DNA from 3 places in the Exiguobacterium sp. s142 genome. Region 2 is predicted to be linked to each of the others. Evidence: riboswitches for the same ligand, from Rfam matches in the RefSeq annotation. Region 2 holds a riboswitch; each other region holds the start of a gene.

Region 1 (6,940 bases), on a different contig from region 2:
CTTGATGCCTTCGAGCTTTGCCTTGTACGTGATGAATAGTGCCAAGCGATAGAACGACCAGGTGTGCAGGTTTTTGTTGTGTTTACGGCTTGTTCTTGCCGTCTGTCGGATGTTCGCCAATCTTTCGAGGCGGATGACAGAAATCTTGTTCTCTTTCGCGAAGTCGACGATCTCACGGCTCACCTTGTGATCTTTGTCTTTCATCCAGCGCTGTTCTTTGTTGTTCAGCTTCTTGATCGCATCCAGTTTCTTCTGTTGACCGAGCTCTTTCCGTTTCGCACGAAACTTGCGCTTCATATACTTGTTCTCACGCCCGTTCCCGAAGAACCGCGCCTTGCCACGATCTGTCGATGCGACGGCGGGGACTTTCAGGCCGAGGTCGACCCCGAGCACGTTGGTGCCCCCCTTCTCCGTCGTGGGGATCGTGACGGCGATCTGGGCGATCCACTTGTTCGACTTCTTGATGATGCGGAGCGTCCCGAGCTTGTTGGCGAGGAGCGTGGCGTTCCGGTTGTCCGGGTCGACCATCTCGGCGCGGATCGCCGTCTTCTTGACCTTTCCGTCGATCATGACCGGGAAGGAGATCGACTCGAAGTCGAACGAGTAGTTTTGGTTGTTCCAGGTGCAGTACGGCTTCTTGAGGACAGGGACGACCTGGAAGCCCTTCTTCTTCGCCTTTTTGAACATGCTCTTCGCATCCTGGATGGCCTGATTCTTGACGGCGCTCGGCAGATCGGAACTCACGTTTTTGCTCGTCAGCTTTAAGTTTTCTCGAGCCTGCACCATGTCCGAGACGAGCTGGTTCGTCGTGCCGATGTAGGTGCGCATCATCCGCTCTAAGATCGATTGTTGCTCTTTTGTCGGATGAAGTTTGATGTTCACCGTCAATGTCTGCGACTCGGTGTCACCTCCTTGTTTTTTGTTCCTCGACATAACGCTTGATGGTCTCGCTGGAAACATTTCCGGCCGTCGAGACGAAGAAGGATCTCGTCCAAAGGCTTGTGAGATGTGTGAGATGGGGAAATTCCTCTCGTAGTCGCTTCGACGAGACGCCTTTGATGCGCGCCATGATGTCAGACGGGCTGAGGGATGGCAACGCCGACAAGAATAGATGTGTGTGGTCCCGATCACACGCGATGGCGATGAGTCGAATGTCGAGCTCTTCGCAGACGTCACGGACGATCTCTTTGAATCGTTGCTCGAACGTATCGTCATCAAATAGTTTTCGGCGATACCTCGGGCAGAACACGAAATGATAATGGATCATCGATACGGTGGTTTTGGTTCTTCTGTAGTTGTTCATACGTCCATTGTATCATTAGATTTATTAGAGTGATACATTTTATCGGGATAAGATTCTGCTTGTTGATTTCTGAAATTCCGACTAACGGGACTCCGAAATCAAGCTCACGTTCATCCCACCACTAAAGGAGTGGGCTTTCTCGTTCGCAAATTCTGTAATAAAAATTTCTCGAACAGGGAGGGGTGGCCGGACGCGGTCAGCCCTTTCTTTTTCGTTTGATCAGAACGTACAATGAGGAAAAGGAGGAATGTTTATGAGACGAGATCAACTGTTGGAACGAATGGAACGAATCGGGCGTTTGGTCGCGAAACAAGAAGGGGCGCTGATGCTGCTCGCCCTCGGTTCGATTGGCCTCGAGACCGAGCGGCTCGACGACTACTCCGACCTCGATTTCTTTTTGATCGTCGAGGACGGACGGAAAAACCGCTTCATCGACAACTTGGACTGGCTCGAGGTTAAACCGATCGCTTACCAATTCCAAAACACGAAAGATGGGCACAAGATCATGTACGCGGACGGCATTTACGGGGAGTTCGCTGTGTTCGAACTGTTCGAGATGCCACACATCGCCTATACCCCGGGACGGATCGTCTGGAAGCGGGATGAGGCGCTCGAATCGTTTGCGACGCCTAAGCTCGTCTCACAAGCCGCTGACGCTACGCACTGCTACGAAGAGGCGCTGACGAACCTTTACGTCGGTCTGCTCCGCGAGCGTCGTGGCGAGAAGCTCGCCGGCTTCGAGCTCATCCAAGTCGCGGCCGTCAACAACATATTGAAAGCACATGGAGAGACGGGCGACCCGTTCAATCCGACGCGCCGGGTCGAGACACGGCATCCAGAGCTCGTCGCCGGACTCAACGAATGGCTACCAGGGTACGGCAAGTCAGCCGAAGCAGCCGCGGCGATGCTGCGCTATATCGAAGCGCGTCATTCAGTCAACGCGACGCTAAAACAAGAGATCAAGCGCTTGCTCGAGGCGTGAATTGAGTGAGGCGATTATGCTAAAGTGAAAAATAAGAGGTGATAAATATGGTGACACTATACGGCTATCCACCGTGCAGTACGTGTAAGAAAGCAGAAAAATGGTTGAAAGAGAATGGCGTCGACTATACATACGTCCATATCGTCGAAGCGACGCCATCAAAAGATGAACTCGCGTCGATTTGGCAACAGTCGGGACTACCACTCAAAAAGTTTTTCAATACGAGCGGGCAAGTGTATCGGAACGAAGGTGTTAAAGACAAGCTTCCGAATTTATCAGAAGACGAACAAATCGAACTTTTAGTCGGTAATGGTATGCTTTTAAAGCGTCCTATCGTCACAGATGGGCAAAAAGCGACGGTCGGTTTTTCAGAAAAGTCATTTACAGAAGTTTGGGGCTAAGTGCTATAATACACGTGTGAGTCTAATTCATTTGAGGGGGAAGTTAGGATGAGCAAAGTACCTGCAAATCTACGTTATTCAAAAGAACACGAATGGGTTGAAGTGAACGGAAGCGTTGCCCGCATCGGGATCACGGATTTCGCACAAAGCGAACTGGGGGACATCGTGTTTGTGGAACTTCCTGAAGTCGGCGGCACGATTTTGCTCGACGAGCCGTTCGGTTCGGTCGAATCGGTCAAGACGGTATCTGAGCTTTACGCACCGATCTCTGGGAAGATTACAGCGGTGAACGAATCACTCGCAGACTCCCCAGAACTCGTCAACGAAGCGCCGTTCGAAGGAGCATGGATGATCGAAGTCGAGTTGAACGATTCAACAGACGTCGACAAACTCATGTCTGCCGAAGAATACGAAGCGATGATTCAAGGCTAACAAACATCCCGGTTTCTCGTTACGAGAAGCCGGGATGTTTTGATTCATTCGAAGTCGAGGCGGTAATGTTCAGGTTGAATGAGTGACGTCCGGTTGAACAAACGATAGAACAGGATTCCGAGCGAGACCGGAATAAACCCGAACAAGACGATGACGAGCAGGACGTTCCAAAGTGCGAACCCGCCCGGCATCAAATGTAGGGCGTTGACCGGCCCAATCAGTCCAGAGACGCCGAATCCGGCGCTGATTGGTGTTCCTTCGATGCGAAGGATGCCGGCGAGCGCCCCGAGGATGGCCGCGTTCGCGAGCACAGGGAGCATCATGATCGGACGCCTGACGAAGTTCGCCATTTGAATTTTCGGTGAGCCGAGGAAGTGAGCGATCGACGTCCCGGTCGCATTCATCTGCCATCCCGCGATAGCGAGACCGAAGCCGGCCGCGACGACGCCGAGATTGGCGGCACCGGCTGCAACACCCGAGAGGCTGATCGCCGTCGCAATCCCGACCGTCGAGATTGGGGAGACGATGATGAGCGAGAACGCCATCGCGATCAACATGCCCATCATGATCGGCTGGAGTTCCGTCATCGTCATGATGATGGTGCCGATGTACGTCGTGATCTGTGAGATATAAGTGAGGAGGAATGTACCAATCCCTCCGGCGACGACGATGACCGTCATCGGTAAGACGAGGACGGTGTACGTCTTTAAGCGTGGCGACAGCTGTATGACCATATATGTCGCAAGGGCGGCGGTCACACCGGCCGTGATGACGTCACCGATTCCAGCCATGAGGAACGCGCCTTCCTCGATGCGAATGGCGCCGCTCCCGACCTGGGTCGCGATGCCGATCGTGCCGGCCTCGAGTGCTGAGCGTCCGAACTGCATGGCGACGGTGACACCGATGATGACCGGAAGCAGGCGCATCGCGATCGTCGTCGCATCTAAGATGAACTGTAGCGACGGAAAATAAGGAAGGATTGCTTTCGTGAGCTCGCCGAGGAGCGCGCTCGGGATGAGAGAGATTAAAATAGCGAGACTGAGTCCGTTCAATACGTTCATCAAAAATTGTTTGCCTGTCAGTTTCGTTTGTTCCGTCATAAGTCGATTCACCTGTCCTTTTCTACGTATACGCTGTTATGTACGAAAGCGTTAAAGTTAATGACCATACTATGCCTCTTTTCGTGAAGCGTCAACAGGAAATGTTGAACGATTCAGAAAATTCGTGGGGTGAGCACAACTTTTGAACAGATCGGCTCACATTCATATACTTATAAAAGAGGTGAGAACAATGATTACAGACGGATTGTTATATATATACGCCCCGATGTGTGGAACATGCGCTGTGGCCGAGCGGATGCTCGCCGTCGTCGAAGCGGTCGACCCGACACTCGCGATTGACAAGCAGGACGCCAACTTTATCCCGCAAGAGTTAGAAGCGTATCAAGTGATGAGCGTACCGGCGCTGTTAAAGCTTAAAGACGGCCAAGTCGAAGACCGATTATATGCGTTTCAAAACGTGCAGCACGTCCTATCTTTCGTTAAATGAGATAGGATGATTAGAATAATCAGAAAATTTTAAATAATCAGTTGACACAGAAAGTTCACGAATGGTATATTCATTACAACATCTTACTTGAACACAATATAGGACGAGATTCTCCAGCCATCAAGACGTTTTAGAACAGCCGGTGCATCACTTTACGCGACTTTTAGGTGGACCTTCCCTTCGATTGTCCCCCAAAAAAATCAAGCGCAGGGACACCTACCGCGTAACCGCATGGTACGTTCTAAGGCCGAGTGATGGATGGCTTGAATCCCCCATATAAGGATGAACACTCTGATCGGGCAAAAGAGTTTCATCTATGGGTTGTCCTTCCGTGACTCAAGGTGCTACGTTCTGTGTCATCCTCGGATGGCACCTTTTTTTGATTTTTCGCACAAAATAGTTTGACATGAAAATAATGTGTCGCTATTATAAAGCTAATCGAATAAACAACACTCTTATCAAGAGAGGCTGAGGGACTGGCCCTATGACGCCCAGCAACCGCGGAGCAATCCGAAATGGTGCTAATTCCAGCAAGGTGAGAACCTTGGAAGATGAGAGCAATCGTTGTCCGTACCGATAAAGTACGCACGTTTGCTCAAACGTGTGTACTTTTTTTGTTGTCAGGAGGGAAAGGTATTGATTCAATTACGTAATGTGGCCAAATGGTTCGACACGAAGAACGGTCGAGTCCAGGCGGTCGATGATGTGTCGCTCACAATCGAGAGCGGCGAAATTTTTGGAATAATCGGATATTCAGGGGCGGGGAAGTCGACGCTCATCCGTCTGCTCAACCGACTCGAGTCACCGTCAAGCGGTGAGATCGTCGTCGCAGGGAGTGAGCTGACGAAGCTCACTCCGAAAGAACTGCGCGGGGTGCGCAAAAACGTCTCGATGGTATTCCAACACTTCAACTTATTATGGTCGCGCACTGTCGCTGAGAACATCAGCTTCCCGCTCGAACTGATCGGAGTACCGGCCAGTGAACGTAAACGCCGCGTCCAAGAGCTCGTCGATCTCGTCGGTCTCGCCGGACGTGAAGACAGCTATCCGTCGCAACTATCGGGCGGTCAAAAGCAGCGAGTCGGGATTGCCCGCGCGCTCGCTACAAATCCAGACGTGCTCCTCTGCGATGAAGCGACGAGCGCACTCGACCCGAAGACGACCGATTCGATTCTCGAACTGCTCGTCAGCATCAATAAGAAACTCGGACTGACGATCGTCCTCATCACCCATGAGATGCACGTCATCCAAAAAATCTGTCATCGCGTCGCCGTCATGGAGGCAGGGAAAGTCGTCGAGACCGGCCAAGTCGCGGACGTGTTCCAACATCCGGAACAGCCGATCACGAAAGAGTTCGTCAAACAGATCGGTGCCGTCGACGACATGTCGCTCACATTCGAGCATTTGAAAGCACGTTATCCGAGTGGCCAAATCGTCAAACTCAAGTTCTTGAACGAGACGGCCGAACAGCCGATTTTATCGGAAGTGTTGAAACAGCACGACATCGGCTTCAACATCATCGGCGGTAACGTGACGCAGTCGCAAGTCGGCGCGCTCGGAACGCTATTCATCCAATTGATCGGAGAGCCGGCTGAAGTCGAGCGGGCCATCGCCTCAATCCGATCGCAGGCAGTGGAAGTGGAGGTGGAAAACGATGTTTCCTAATGTAGATTGGCAAGTCATGCTCGAACAGACGTGGGAAACGCTCTATATGACGCTCGTCGCAGGAGCCGCGACATTCGTCATCGGTCTCGCCCTCGGCATGCTCTTATATGTCACGAACGAACCACTCATGACGAAGAATCGTCCGATTTACACGATCATCAGTGCGTTCGTCAACGTGTTCCGCTCGATCCCGTTCATCATTTTGATCATCTTGCTCATCCCGTTCACGCTCCTTCTCGTCGGAACGATGCTCGGCTCGACGGCGGCGCTCCCGGCGCTCATCATCGGGGCGGCCCCGTTTTATGCACGTATGGTCGAGCTCGCGCTTCGTGAAGTCGACCGCGGCGTCATCGAGGCGGCCGAGTCGATGGGCGCGACGAAATGGCAGATCGTCTATAAAGTGTTGTTCCCAGAAGCACTCCCGGCCATCGTGTCAGGCATCACGGTGACGATCGTCGCCATCGTCGGTTACACGGCCATGGCCGGAGTCGTCGGGGGCGGTGGCCTCGGGAACTTGGCGTTCCTCGAAGGGTTCCAGCGTTCACAAAGCGACGTCACGTTCGTCGCGACCGTATTGATCTTAGTCATCGTCTTCGTCGTTCAGTTCAT
Region 2 (6,940 bases):
TTTGACTCGTAGGTTAATTCGTATAACGGAAACGGTTCGAGCGGTTCGAGCGTACCGCCTTCAAGAAGCGTCCGGACACTTAAGTTGTCGACTCCGTCCAGTAATTCGCCATCGTTCAACGAATGCTGTCCATAGTGAATCCCGTCACTCGACATTAACATGTATGGCGTCTTCGTCTTCGTGCCATATCCTAACGCAACATGAGTGTCCTCCCTGACCACGTAAGGAGCAAAATCTAAATACGGTGTGAAGACCCCGTCGTCCCCGATTCCAAACTCGATGGACCCGTTGAAACCGGGCGAGATCGTATAAAGACTGTTCATGAACGGTCGAATGGTGAGGTCTTGCCTGTAAGAATGGATCGCTTCTTCCCGTGATAACCTTTCCCGAATTTCTTCTGTCCCGCTTACTACGCTAGGTAGCAACGAGATCTCGCGTGCGGTCTCGTCTTTCAAAAACTCCGGTCTTTCCTCCAGCTTGACCGCCCGATATCCCTCGACATGGTCCGACTTACACAGCGCGTAAACGGCATCACCTTCGACGAACGATGCCTCATTGAAGGCGTATGTTTCCGTATCGGGCTCAGTGAACGGCATTCGGCTTGCAAACGTCACGCCAAGCAAGGATAGATGGTCCTCCTCGATGTCGTTGAGTAACTCGCCTTGTTCACAATAGGTCAACACGTCCTTTGCCTTGATTGCCTGCACTTCAAGGTCGAGTGTGATGTGCTCTGCCGTCCAATGGGCCTCGACAATATCATATCGGACTACTTCTTGGTCCCGGACGCATCCTGCGGCCAAAACGATTAGCGATAGACCGATTCCTAATCCGAACTTTTTCATCAGTTCACCTCAATTCTTCGGTTTCTTCTTCAAGTCGGGGAAGTAGGACAAGAACGTCTCCGCCCCTTCGCTCGTCAGTTTATACGTTTCCTCAGTAGATTGGTCCGTCACGTAGATATCCAGTTTCTTCGATCGCTGTTTATAAGTCACCTTGAATTCCTGACCTTTGAGCCCGTCGACGATCGTTAGAAGCGGATAGTCGCCCTGATCGCCTACACGTTTCGTCGGCTCGGCGGAATCGATTGCTTGAATCAGATCATCCATCTCGTTGCCGGCCGCACGCAACACAGCGGGATAGGATACTGTCGATTCGTTGTCAAACGGTTCCTGATGGAGATACACGAGCGGCCCGGTCACAATCGGCATATACTCCTCGTCAGGGTGTGTCTCGAGCGTCTTTCGTTCATCAGTGGACAACAGCTTTGCGGCACGATATGTGATGCTTGCTGTCTCGGTCACCCCTTCTCCGTCGCGGGTGTAACTGAACTCATATAACGGATAGGTCTTATTCGGCACGAGTTCCGTGTCAAGCGGGAGTCTCTTGACGACGAGGTCGTCATACGTCGGTTCTTCTTTCGTTGGATCATTGATTGTATGTAACGGACTGACCGAAACGTAAAGGTCAGCAAGTAGTAATAACACGTATGGTTTGGCGTCACGCGAATCATAGCCAATGGCTAATTTGACATCTTCCACATCCGCCATCATCGGTTCGAACGCGAACAAAGGGAATTGGCTCGGCCGATCCCCGACGGTCAATTCGATCTCTCCGTGGATCGCAGGAGAAAACGCCATGACCGTATCGGGAAACGGCTCGATTTCATTCCCGGCCTCTGTCAATTCATCAGCATTTTGCACGGCGAGGCGAGCGGCTTCGTCTGCTGGACGGACAGACGGATAGTGCCGAATCGAATGACCCGCAGTCAAATCGACGAACTCCGGGAATGCATCGACCATTTCCACTGAATAATGTGGTGAGGCCATATCCCGACACATCGCATAATTTTCGTCCCCTTGTATGTATGTCACGGCTTTAAATCCATATTCCCAACCCGTGTCCGTCATCGGATGGCGGCTCGCCACGACCGTATCGAACACAGTCAGGTCGCCCTTCAACTCGGTCGTCAAGTCCCCAGTGCAGGCCGCGAGCGTCTCACCGGCCGATTCGAGCACCACTGGTTGTTCTAGTGAGTATTTGCTGACGGTCCAATGTGCGTCGACATACGACAAGTTCACGACGTCTTGTTTCTCTTCCCCACAACCGGTTAATAAACCAGTGGAGAGTAAAAGTAATCCGACTAGTTTTTTCAACTCATCCGCTCCTCAAAATCTATTTGTACCAATTTTACCATTATATTACTTTGGAGAGGGTATGAAAAACCCGCCCATGAAATTGGACGGGTGCGATGAATCGATTAGATGCTGTTATCGATGGCGCGTGTCAGTCTCGTCTCGACATCCAGTGCGATGGACTGGAGCGACTCGTCCTCGATCAATTCGATCAGTTTCGTCGGTTTCGGCATCCCGACGTGGGTCGCCCCGTCTTTCGTGAAGACGGCGAGCTTGCACGGCAGGAAGTAGCCGCCCTCACGGTGCGCCGTGATGACTTTCTTGGCCTCTTTCGGGTTGCACACTTCGAGGATACGATAGTCCCCGTCGATGGCTTCACCTTTCTCTTTGAGCGTATCACTCAAGTCGAAATCCCACAGCACGCCGAACGCTTCGTCCTTGAGCGTCGCTTTCAACTTTTCGACCACTGCTTCGACCGACTGATCCGTCTTCACCGTATAATCAAACATGTAAGCCCCTCCTTGTTTGTTGTCTCTCTCGTCATGTACCCGAACTCGCTTGAAACGAATCGTTCCGACGATTTCGAAAAAAGTATATGTGATTTGAAACATATTCTACGCCGAACCCGTATAATCGAGAGACAATAAAGTAATCCAACCTTAGGAAAAGGAGAAGTGGTTGTCGTGACGGTCACCGTATTCACGCATACAAGCTGCAGTTCTTCCCGCAAGACGCTCGATTGGTTACGCGAACAGAATATCCCGTTCATCGAGAAGAAATTGACCGACCAAGGAATGTCATTCACCGAGTTCAAGGAGATGCTCCGGCTCACCGAAAACGGGACGACCGATCTCTTGTCTGTCCAAAAAAGTGTCTACAAACAAGCGGCCGACCAGCTCGACGAGATGTCGCTCCGCGAACTGTACAGTTTTGTCGCGACGCATCCGCAGATCTTGAAGAGTCCGATCGTCGTCGATGACAACCGGATCCAGATCGGGTTCAGCGAGAAAGAGATTCGGACGTTCATCCCGCGGCATAACCGGATCGCCGACTTGAAACGACTATTAGACAAACAGTAAGAGCGCCGCAAATTTTGCGACGCTCTTTTGTCAGGCTTTCTTTAGACGGGCCGCCAAGCGGTTGCCGAATGATTGGATCGACTGCACGAGCAGGATCAAGACGAAAATCGTCACGTACATGACTTCCGGCTCGAACCGGAGATGCCCGTACTGATAGGCGATATCGCCGAGTCCACCCGCACCGACGAGACCCGCCATCGCCGTCGCACCGATCAGACCGATCGTCGCGATCGTCAGACCGAGCACGATCGACGACCGCGCCTCACGGATCAATACGTACCAGATGATCTTACGCGTCGAGATGCCCATCGCCTCGTACGCCTCGACGACGCCGCGATCGACTTCGAGCAGTGCCGACTCCATCAAACGGGCGATGTATGGCGCCGTGAAGACGATGAGCGGCAACAGCACGCCTTGAACGCCGATCGTCGTCCCCATGATGAAACGGGTGAACGGCAAGATGAAGAATAGCAGAATGATGAACGGGATCGAGCGGACGACGTTGATCACGCTCGACAATGCCCCGTAAAAGTAACGGTTCGCGAGCCGTCCATTCGGCCGCGTCAAGACGAGGAGCGTCCCGAGCGGCAAGCCGATCAGTGTCGAGATGACGAGCGCGATGCCGGTCATCGTCAGCGTCTGGATCGTGCCCGTCCAAATCAAGTCACCCCAATTTTCCCAAAACTGCAGCATGGTTCGTCACCTCCTTCACTTTGACGCCGCTCGCTTCAAGGTAGCGGACGGCTTGGTCGGTCTGTGCCTGGTCCCCGTCGAGATGGACGAGCAAGTTGCCGACGAGACCGCCTTTCAGCTTTTTGATCCCACCCCCGATGATGTTCGGCAGCAGGCCGAACCGTTTCGTCAACTCGGCGAGGACGGCCTGTTCGGTCTGGTGACCGATGAACGACAAGTTGACGAGCGTCCCGTGCGAGCTCAATACGTCGACGACTTCTTTCGGCACGTCGAGGTTCGCTTTCAAGAAGCGACGCGTCGTCGGATGTTGCGGGTCCGAGAAGACGTCGAGGACGTCGCCTTCCTCGACGATCTTGCCGGCGTCGATGACGGCGACCCGGTCACAGATGCGCTCGATGACTTCCATCTCATGGGTGATCAAGAAGATCGTCAGCCCGAGCTCACGGTTGATCTCGAGCAACAGATCGAGGATCGATTCGGTCGTCTCCGGGTCGAGCGCGCTCGTCGCCTCGTCGCTGAGCAGGATGTCCGGCTCGTGCGCCAAGGCCCGGGCGATGGCGACGCGCTGTTTCTGGCCGCCGGAGAGTTGCTCCGGGTAATGTTTACGGTGATCGGTCAGTCCGACGATATCGAGATACTTGTCGACCCGCTCGCTGATCGAGCGTTTATCGAGTCCTTCTAGGCGGAGCGGGATGGCGACGTTGTCTTCGACGGTCGCCGTCTTCAGCAGGTTATAGTGCTGGAAGATCATCCCGATGCGGTGACGGAGCTTTGATAACCCTTTTTTGTCGAGCGTCGTGATGTCTTGCCCTTCGATCTCGACTTGACCTGACGTCGGCCGTTCGAGCAGATTGATCATGCGGATGAGCGTGCTCTTGCCGGCGCCGCTCCGACCGATGATGCCGAAGATCTCGCCCTTTTCAATCGTCAGCGAGACGTCGTCGAGTGCCGTGACGGTCCCTTTGTTTACCGTGAACGTTTTTGAGATCTGTTTGAGTGCGATCATAGTGCCTCCTTAAAACGCCGGGACGATCGAGCCGTCGAACGTCTCTTCGATGAACGTCCGGACCTCGTCCGAGTGGTAGTAAGATTTGAGTGTCTCGACGACTTCATCGTCTTTGTTGTCGGTACGGACGACGACGTAGTTCGGGTACGGGTTGTCGACCGTGTCTTCATGGAACAAGGCGTCCTCATTGATCGATAGCCCGGCACCCATCGCGAAGTTCGTGTTGATGGCCGCGAGCGCGACTTCCGGGAGCTGGGTCGGGAGCTGTGACGCCTCGAGCTCGATGAATTCGAGGTTGAGCGGGTTCTCGGCGATGTCACGTTTCGTCGCCTTGTCCGTCAATCCTTCTTTCAAGGTGATGAGTCCGGCCGTCTCATACAGGCGCAGCGCCCGAAGTTCGTTCGCCGGGTCGTTCGGGACGGCGACTTTATCGCCTTCCTTCAACTCCTTGATGTCCGTCAGCTTGTCCGAATAGAGCCCCATCGGGAAAGCGACCGTCTTGAACACGTCGTCGATCTTATAGCCTTTGTCCGCCTTCTGCAGCTCGAGGAACGACAGCGTCTGGTAACTGTTCACGTCGAGACTGCCTTCGTCGAGTGCGGTGTTCGGCGTGTTGTAGTCGTTGAACACCTTGATGTCGAGCTCGAGGCCATCCTCGGCCGCGAGTTCTTTTACTTTCTCGGCGATCTGCTGATGCGGTCCGCCTGTCACGCCGATCGTGAGGGCTTCTGTGCTGAGCGATTCGCTCGCGTCCGATTGGCCGCACGCCGACAAGGCGATGGCCGCGAGTAGAGATGTTCCTGCGAGTACTGTTTTCTGTTTGATGTTCATGAATGATTCCTCCTCCAAAATAAAAGCCCGCTACTCATAAAGAGTGGCGGGCACGACAAGTCAAAGACAGTCGGACACGCTCATCTCCCAGACGTTTCGTCTGTTGGAATTAGCACCATGATCATTACGATCTGGTTGCCGGGTTTCATAGGGCCAGTCCCTCCACCACTCTTGATAAGCTATCGGTCTTATTTAATTGTTATCATCTTACTTTTAATTCTTTTATTTGTAAACAGAAAATACTAAATTTTCAAAAATTATTTTCAAATAGTCAATATCGAGCGGGACGGGTGAACGTTGCAATTCGGTCTCGACCCGGACCGCCTCGACCAGTTGCGGGATGTCGGCCGGCACGAGTCCGAGCGTCTCAAGTGACGTCGGCGCGCCGATCCTGGCGAGCCACGCCTCTAAATATGGGGCGTCAGACGAGCCACGCAACCGTTCTTGGACAAGGAGGCCGAATCCGACCTTGTCGCCATGTAAGAACGGATGGGTCGACTCGAAGCGGCTGAGCGCGTTGTGGACAGCGTGGGCGACGGCAACGCGTGTCCCGGCGTCCCCGAAACCACCGACGGCACCGCCGACGGCAAGGATGTGATCGACCGCGAACCGGGTCTCTGGCCCATACGCGGTGAAACTGGACTCACTCAAGTCGAGTTCGACGAGCCGGCCGCATTGCTCGGCCAAGGCGAGACCGGTATTGACGCCGGCATCAGGCGAACTGTCGCCGCTCAAATAGCGGGCCTCGTAAAACTTGGCGACCGTGTCGATGACGCCGGCCCGGAAGTAGTCGTACGGCGAGTCGGTCACGACCCTTGCGTCGACGATGACCCGCTCGATGACGACGCGAAACACGTCGTAGCGGTCATAGGTGCCGTGCTCGTCATAGATGACGCTGAGCGGTGTGAAGGCGGCACAGTTCGAGGCGAGCGTCGGGATGACGATCAGCGGGACACCTTGCCGGTAAGCGACGAGTTTCGCCGTGTCGACGAGCTTGCCCCCACCGACGGCAAGGAGGACGTCCGCATCCTTCAAACGGAGCCGTTCGACCTCGGCGTCCGTGCATTCGCCACGGAACAGCGATGTCGGATAGGCAGTGATCGCTGGCAGGACACGCTTGACGACGTCAAAACCGTTCTGCCCGCGCAGCACGTGAGCACGACGGCCAGCGATCAATTCATCGAGCCGCTCGAGCCCGT
Region 3 (6,940 bases), on a different contig from region 2:
ACCGGAAGTTTAGCGATGTCCCACTGCTCATACAGAATACCGCGCGATTCTAAAAATACGTTCACTTCAGATTGGTCGACGAGACGCTCTTCAGTTTGTTGAAAATAGACAGTTGCCATAGATAGTTCCTCCTTATGAATGGACGCCTAAGGCGCGTAGTTTTAGCGTGTAGCTGAACAAAAATTCGTATGCTTCTAAATAGCGCTTCGCCGCATCCGGCGTCTCGCCCCAGACCGTGATGCCGTGATTACGGATGAGGACGGCACCGGCGCTTGAATGGACGTGAGGCGCGAAGGCGGCCGCGAGCGTCGGGATGTCGGCATGATTGTCGATGATCGGGACCCGGACGACCGCGTCCTCTTCCCAATACCCGAGTGCCTTGATGATCTCTTGCCCCGTGAAGACGACCTCACCGTTCACGGCATGGAGCTCGGAGATGACGTTGTTGTCGACCGTATGTACGTGGAGTGAACACGCCGCCGCGGTCTTGTTGAACACCTCGACGTGTAACAGCGTCTCAGCGGACGGTTTACCAGTTTGTTCGCCAAGCAAGCTGCCGGCCGCGTCGACGAGGACGAAATCGTCCGCGGTCCGTTTACGTTTATCGCGTCCGCTCGCCGTGACGAGGAAAGTCAGCGGGTCGTCGGAGACACGAATCGCCAAATTGCCACTCGTTCCGGGGAACCAGTCGCGCGCGGCGAGTTCGTCTTTAATGTCGGCGAGTTCAAGCCAACGTGCGGTCACGCTCATACGTGCACCTCCTTCATGTGATGGGTGATGTCGTCGAACGTCTCGAACGGGGCGTAGGCGATGCCTTCCGCTTCACAGAGCGTGATGAGTTGCCCACGGGCGTAGACGAAATCGGCCCGTTTGGCGATCTCGAAGTCGGTCACCGAGTCACCGATGACGATCAAGCGATCAACGGGATCGACGATCGTCCGGGCGATTGTCGGTTTGCAGCAACCACAATCATTCGTACAATGCGCGTCACAGGCGTAGGGCCAGTCGACGCGTACCGCCTCGTCCGTGAAGTCGGCGACGTTACAGTAGATATGGTCCGGCGCGACGTGGTCTTGCAAGATCGGGTGCACGAAAAAGTCCATGCCGCCGCTGACGACGTCAAACTTCCAAACTTGTTGCCGGACTTCTGCCAAAAACGTCGAGAAACCTTGGCGCAAGGTGATGCGGTCCAGCAAGTAGTCACGGTACGCCGAAGCGTCAGCGCTCGGCAACAGCTGGAACATCTGCCCGACCCCGGAGCGAATCGAGATGTCTTGAGCGAGCACATCGTCTTTGAGCGCGTGCCATTCGGGCGGTGCGAACGCCCGCATCAAAGCGATGATGTTGTCCTCGGCCGTGATCGTCCCATCGAAGTCACACAAGATGTGAATCGTCATTGTTTTGACCACGCCTTTAACGCGGACTCGAGCTCGTTCGTCTGGCTCGCCACGCCTAATACTTGCTCAATCGCTTGTCGGAACGCCCGGGCCCCGGCAGCCGCGCCGTCTGGGTGACCGTGGATGCCGCCGCCGGCGTTGATGACGACGTCTGTGCCGAAATCACGGATGATGTCCGGGACGAGCCCCGGATGGATGCCGGCCGACGGGACCGGTAGAATCGGCTTCGCCCAGTGCGGCCGAGCACTGCTATCCCGAATCGCGAACGCCTCATCGGATGGTGTCGCAAGTGAACCGTATGGGGAGGGGAACAGCGTCAAGTCGGCCCCCGCGAGGCGGATCAATTTTCCGAGCAAGAGCGAGTGGCTGATCGAGCCGGTCAAGGCGCCGGCGAACGCCGGGTGCGCCAAAATCGGGACGTTAATTGTTGGATCGCTCGCGAGTTCGCGGAGTGTGTCGAGCCCGTATGTATAGACGTTGAACAACAGTGCCGTCGCGCCCGCCTCGATCAAGCGGAGCGCTTGGTCACGCAGCCCGAACACCGGACCGCTGAGCGTGATGGCATAGAGCGAACGTTTCCCGGTCGTTTCGAACTGTTCTTGGATGACGGCTGCCCCGATTTTAGCTCGTTCAAGCGACGGAGTGAGCGGGTTGTCGTATAGGATTTCATCATCTTTGACGATGTCGATGCCGCCGGCGAGCTGGTCTCGAAGTTGCTGTTCTAAGAAGCGTAAATCACGGCCGATGATCCCTTTAAAGATGCTCATGACGAGCGGGCGATCATGTACGTCGAGCAACTCACGAACGCCTTGAACACCGAACTTTGCTCCGGGGAATTCAGACGCAAGCGTTTCGGGTAACGTTAAGTCGATCAAGCGTACCGAGTCATCGAGCGATAATTTCCCGAACGTCGTCGTCAAGATGGATGAGAAGTCGGGCGTGACGTTATGGAGCGGATAACGGATTGTGAAGCGGCTCGTTGTTTCCGTATGCGTTGTTGAGACGACCTCGCCCCGATACGCCTTTAATTGTTCTTGCTCTAGGTGAGGCAGTTCCGTCCACGTGCCGACGGTCAGTTCGAGGGCGATTTTCTCGGCGACAGTCGCGACGCGGTCCGTCCGGCTGATTTCATATGTGGCAGTAATACTCATGTTCGTTCCTCCTTCCGGTCAAACAAAAAATGACCCCATGCCGAGGCAAGAGGTCATCATAAAAAAATGAACTCTTATCTCTCAGCTTACGCTGCAAGAATTAGCACCGTGCCCAATCGGGTCGGTTGCTGCGACATCATCGGGCTTGTCCCCTCCGTCTGCTCTTGATAAGAATGTATTTTGAAGTTGTGAAATTTAATTGAATTTTGTCACACAATATCCGGTTCGTCAATTCCTTTTTTTGAGAAAAAAAGTTTGAGTTCGTTGTTACCATATATGCATAAAAAAAGTGACCGTTGCTCCAGCAAATTGCCGTTGACAAAGGTGGGGTCGAGTCCGTAACATTCATCACAACAAGTTCACACAATCGAATATGACACTCTTATCGCGAGTTGGCAGAGGGAATTGGCCCGATGACGCCGCAGCAACCGACCAGTAGGCACGGTGCTACATCCACCAGACATACGTCTGACAGATGAGAGGAACAACCGTTACGGCTGTGCCTCTTTCTCGCGGAGAAAGGGGCTTTTTTTGTGGGGAATATACCGAAAGGGGAAACAGACATGGCTTATCAACCATTTACAGAACAGACAGTCGTCGAGCACGTCAGAACGTTAGGGTTACTCGAAGATGGGGGCATCGCGCATTGCGAGGAGATCGGGGACGGCAACTTGAACCTCGTCTTCCGCATCCGTCAAGGCGAAACGAGCCTCATCGTCAAGCAGGCGCTACCGTATGCGAAAGTCGTCGGCGAGAGTTGGCCGCTCACACTTGAACGGGCGTGGATCGAGCAGCTCGCGTTGCGCGAATTCGCCAGCGTCGTCCCGCGTTTCGTCCCGGTCGTTCTCGGCAGTGACCGGACGCTCGCCTACACGATTTTAGAAGACTTGTCCGACTTTGATATCGTCCGGACGGGCTATTTGGAAGGGAAAACGTATCCTGAACTCGCCCGTCACATCGGTGAGTTTTTAGGACAGACGTTGTTTGAGACGTCAGACTATGCGGCCGGCCCGATTGAGAAGAAGCGGAAAGAACGGGATTATTACAACCCGGAACTGTGCGACATCACTGAAAAACTAATCTTCACCGATCCGTACAAAGATGCCGAATCGAACAACATCGAAACCGCGCTCCGTCAGGACGTCGAAGCGCTTTGGCGTGACCAGAAATTGAAAGTGGAGGTCACGAAACTGAAAGTCGGTTTCGTCACGAAACACGACGCGCTCTTGCACGGGGACTTACATACAGGCAGCATCTTCGCGACGCAACAAGAGACGAAAGTCATCGATCCGGAGTTCGCTTTTTATGGACCGTTCGGCTTTGACATCGGGCAAATTGTCGCCCATTTGACGCTATCGACGTTCCATGACCCACTCAAACGGTTCGAGCGGTTCACCGACGTATTGACGGTATGGGAGACGTTTGAGAAGACGTTCCGGACGAAGTTTGAGACGGCGGTCGAACCGTTCAACACGGACGGATTCGTCGATGAACTACTTCAAACCATCTTTAGCGACACGATTGGCTATGCCGGATGCGAACTGATTCGCCGCGCCATCGGCCTCGCCGGAGTCAATGACCTCGAGACGTTACTGGAAACGGTCCGGCTCGAACGGAAACGGGAAGCGCTCACGCTCGGCACGACGCTCATTAAACAGCGCCACGATGTCCGGACAATCGATGAATTAGTGACGCTGTTAGCGGGGGTACGCGTATGACAGTCCAAAACATTCGCTTCGAACCGTCCCGGGACGAGCTCGTCATTTTAGACCAAACGTTACTGCCCCATGAGGAGCGGTACGTGACGATCGCGACGCTCGAACAGGCGGAGCACGCCATCGAGACGTTACAAGTCCGAGGCGCGCCGGCCATCGCCTATTTCGGCGCATTCGTGCTCGCGAAAGAAGCGGTCCGGCTTCAAGATGACCCGGACTTCACACGCCGGCTCGACCTCGTCGGCCGTCGGTTGATCGCGACGCGGCCGACGGCGGTCAATCTTCAAAACGTGATCGAGTCACTTCTCGGGCTGAACGTCGGCGACGACTTTGAAAGGATCGCGACCGACATCAAACATCGGGCCATCGCGCTGTTCGAGCGAGACGTCGACACGTATCGGGCCATCGGGGAGCATGCGCTCACGGTGCTGCCAGCAGGGGGGAACGTCTTAACGATCTGTAACGCCGGGGCGATCGCGACGTCGCGTTACGGGACTGCGCTCGCTCCGTTTTACGTCGGGAAAGAGCGAGGTATCGCGTTTAACGTCTTCGCTTGTGAGACGCGGCCGCTCCTCCAAGGGGCACGCCTGACCGTCTGGGAACTCGACCAGGCCGACATCGACGTCACGCTCATCACCGACAATATGGCCGCTTGGACGATTCAGGCGAAAGGGGTCGACGCCATCATCGTCGGCGCTGACCGCATCACACGGACGGGTCACGTCGCCAATAAGATTGGCACGCTTCAGCTCGCCGTCCTGGCTAAACATTACGGGATCCCGTTTTACGTCGCGGCCCCGCACACGACGTTTGATTTAACGGCGGACGATGTGATTCAAATCGAGGAGCGGAGCGCGCTAGAAGTGACCCATATCGGCGGACAACCGACGGCGCCGGTCGGGATCACCGTCTTTAACCCGGCGTTTGACGTCACACCGCCTGAACTGATCACCGGACTCATCACCGAAGCGGGCGTGTTCGAGCCGAATGAAGCAGCGATCACACACCATGTAGGGGGAACGGTTCACGTGTGAAACAGCAGCTCCGTACTTGCCCGAACGATGAAGTGTGACCGTCTTGGTATGAGACGGGAATGGCCAGATTTACTTGGTCGACAAAGGCACCGGGCAGCAGAAAAGCCCTCAGAATCTATCCTGAGGGCGCTTTTTGCGTTCTAATGCGATGAAGTCGAACGTACTCCCGTTCGTGTCTTGTTGAAACGAAGCCACTTGTCGAAACCCGCAAGCTTCATACACGCGAATCGCCCGCGCGTTGAACGTGGCAACCGACAAGGTGATACGATTTGGGTCGAACGTAGATTCGATGAAATCAAGAATCGAGGTAACGAACGCTCGTCCGGTCCCGTTTCCGGTCAGACCTGGCTTCATGCCTAAACCGAGGTCAATCGTATCGGCGTCTGTTTGATGCACGCTAACGAAACCGACCAGTTCGCCATCGTTCGTGATGGCGAATACCGATTGCCCTCGTTGTTCGGTGTCTAAAAACTCGGCCAAGTCGTCTTCGTCAGCCTCCATATCGTAAAAAGCATACTCTCCATCGTAATGCCAACTGAAGGCGATTGTTTCGGCCTGCGCTTGTGTCATCAAAGCGAACTTATATGTCATAGTGATTTCCTCGTTTCAAAAGGATAGATAGGTGCTACACTTTCGATAGTACCATCAATTCAAGAAGTGAGGTGACCACATGGGAATCAAACTAGATATGGTCGGCATCGTCGTCGAGGATATGAAGCGAGCGCTCGACTTCTATCGGCTGCTCGGACTGTCGATTCCAGTATCAATGAACGGGGAAGCGCACGTTGAAGTTGACGAAGGCGGCGTCCGGCTCGCCTTTGACACAGTCGAGGTCGCGGAGTCGGTGTATGGGGAATGGAAACCGGCATCGGGGCATCGGGTCGAGCTCGCTTTCCTGTGCGACAGCCGTGAAGCGCTCGATACACTGTTTGAAGCTATCTTCAAACAAGGATACGTGATTCATCGTGAGCCGTGGGACGCGTTTTGGGGACAACGTTACGCCATCGTCGTCGATCCGGACGGGAACCTCATCAGCCTATTCGCGTCATGACAAAACCCTCGCCGGAAAACTTGGCGAGGGTTTATTCGTCTCGGGTTTCGCCCCAAGAGCAGAGCGCCTTCATCGCTGGTTGCAGGCTAAACGCCTCCTCGGTGAGGGAGTATTCGACGTGGAGCTGTTTGTCGGTCGAATAGTCGTCGCGTCGGACCATGCCGAGCTGTTCGAGTTCGCGCAGTTGGTCGGTCAACACTTTGCGGCTGACGTCGGGGATGGCGCGCTGAATCTCCGAGAAGCGGCGCGGGCCGGTCTCGAGCGTGCAGTACACTTGTGGACGCCATTTACCGCCGATGATGTCGAGTGCCTTGTTGACGGGGAACGGGGTCGTCATGTTCAGTTCGCCTCGCTTTCGGGTAGTTACTTCAATGTGCGTACTTTTTTTCTTGCTACGATGAAGGTATCTTATCGTTATCGACCCAAATGAGCAACCAAAAAGGAGCGGATCAATTTGACTTATCCACGTACATTCTCACATATCGGGCTATCAGTCCCCAGTGTGACGGAAGCAGTGAAATTTTATGAAGACGTGATGGGCTGGTACACGATCATGCAACCGTCGGACGTCGTTGAGGATGACTCACCGATC

The links. A riboswitch is a leader RNA that binds a small molecule or an ion and turns the genes downstream of it on or off. The one in region 2 is predicted to bind S-adenosylmethionine.
Region 1: another riboswitch for S-adenosylmethionine. It lies ahead of KNP77_RS02580 (methionine ABC transporter ATP-binding protein); the one in region 2 lies ahead of KNP77_RS00165 (MetQ/NlpA family ABC transporter substrate-binding protein).
Region 3: another riboswitch for S-adenosylmethionine. It lies ahead of KNP77_RS04235 (2,3-diketo-5-methylthiopentyl-1-phosphate enolase); the one in region 2 lies ahead of KNP77_RS00165 (MetQ/NlpA family ABC transporter substrate-binding protein).

Annotation. Positions count from the first base shown of each region.
Region 1 covers NZ_JACSMB010000002.1:15,727-22,666, forward strand. The annotation lists gene KNP77_RS02545 (RNA-guided endonuclease InsQ/TnpB family protein) at 1-933, opposite strand, end outside; gene tnpA (IS200/IS605 family transposase) at 905-1,303, opposite strand; gene KNP77_RS02555 (hypothetical protein) at 1,557-2,285, shown strand; gene KNP77_RS02560 (arsenate reductase family protein) at 2,333-2,686, shown strand; gene gcvH (glycine cleavage system protein GcvH) at 2,735-3,118, shown strand; gene KNP77_RS02570 (PTS sugar transporter subunit IIC) at 3,163-4,218, opposite strand; gene KNP77_RS02575 (thioredoxin family protein) at 4,409-4,666, shown strand; SAM riboswitch class I at 5,119-5,224, shown strand; gene KNP77_RS02580 (methionine ABC transporter ATP-binding protein) at 5,303-6,331, shown strand; gene KNP77_RS02585 (methionine ABC transporter permease) at 6,321-6,940, shown strand, end outside.
Region 2 covers NZ_JACSMB010000001.1:30,660-37,599, reverse strand. The annotation lists gene KNP77_RS00195 (hypothetical protein) at 1-842, opposite strand, end outside; gene KNP77_RS00190 (hypothetical protein) at 852-2,153, opposite strand; gene KNP77_RS00185 (DUF302 domain-containing protein) at 2,258-2,641, opposite strand; gene KNP77_RS00180 (Spx/MgsR family RNA polymerase-binding regulatory protein) at 2,816-3,211, shown strand; gene KNP77_RS00175 (methionine ABC transporter permease) at 3,242-3,904, opposite strand; gene KNP77_RS00170 (methionine ABC transporter ATP-binding protein) at 3,876-4,910, opposite strand; gene KNP77_RS00165 (MetQ/NlpA family ABC transporter substrate-binding protein) at 4,920-5,741, opposite strand; SAM riboswitch class I at 5,819-5,922, opposite strand; gene KNP77_RS00160 (iron-containing alcohol dehydrogenase) at 5,964-6,940, opposite strand, start outside.
Region 3 covers NZ_JACSMB010000003.1:93,150-100,089, forward strand. The annotation lists gene KNP77_RS04220 (cupin domain-containing protein) at 1-119, opposite strand, end outside; gene KNP77_RS04225 (methylthioribulose 1-phosphate dehydratase) at 133-750, opposite strand; gene KNP77_RS04230 (2-hydroxy-3-keto-5-methylthiopentenyl-1-phosphate phosphatase) at 747-1,397, opposite strand; gene KNP77_RS04235 (2,3-diketo-5-methylthiopentyl-1-phosphate enolase) at 1,394-2,548, opposite strand; SAM riboswitch class I at 2,620-2,722, opposite strand; SAM riboswitch class I at 2,928-3,030, shown strand; gene mtnK (S-methyl-5-thioribose kinase) at 3,112-4,266, shown strand; gene mtnA (S-methyl-5-thioribose-1-phosphate isomerase) at 4,263-5,297, shown strand; gene KNP77_RS04250 (GNAT family N-acetyltransferase) at 5,406-5,888, opposite strand; gene KNP77_RS04255 (VOC family protein) at 5,968-6,348, shown strand; gene KNP77_RS04260 (winged helix-turn-helix transcriptional regulator) at 6,380-6,685, opposite strand; gene KNP77_RS04265 (lactoylglutathione lyase family protein) at 6,803-6,940, shown strand, end outside.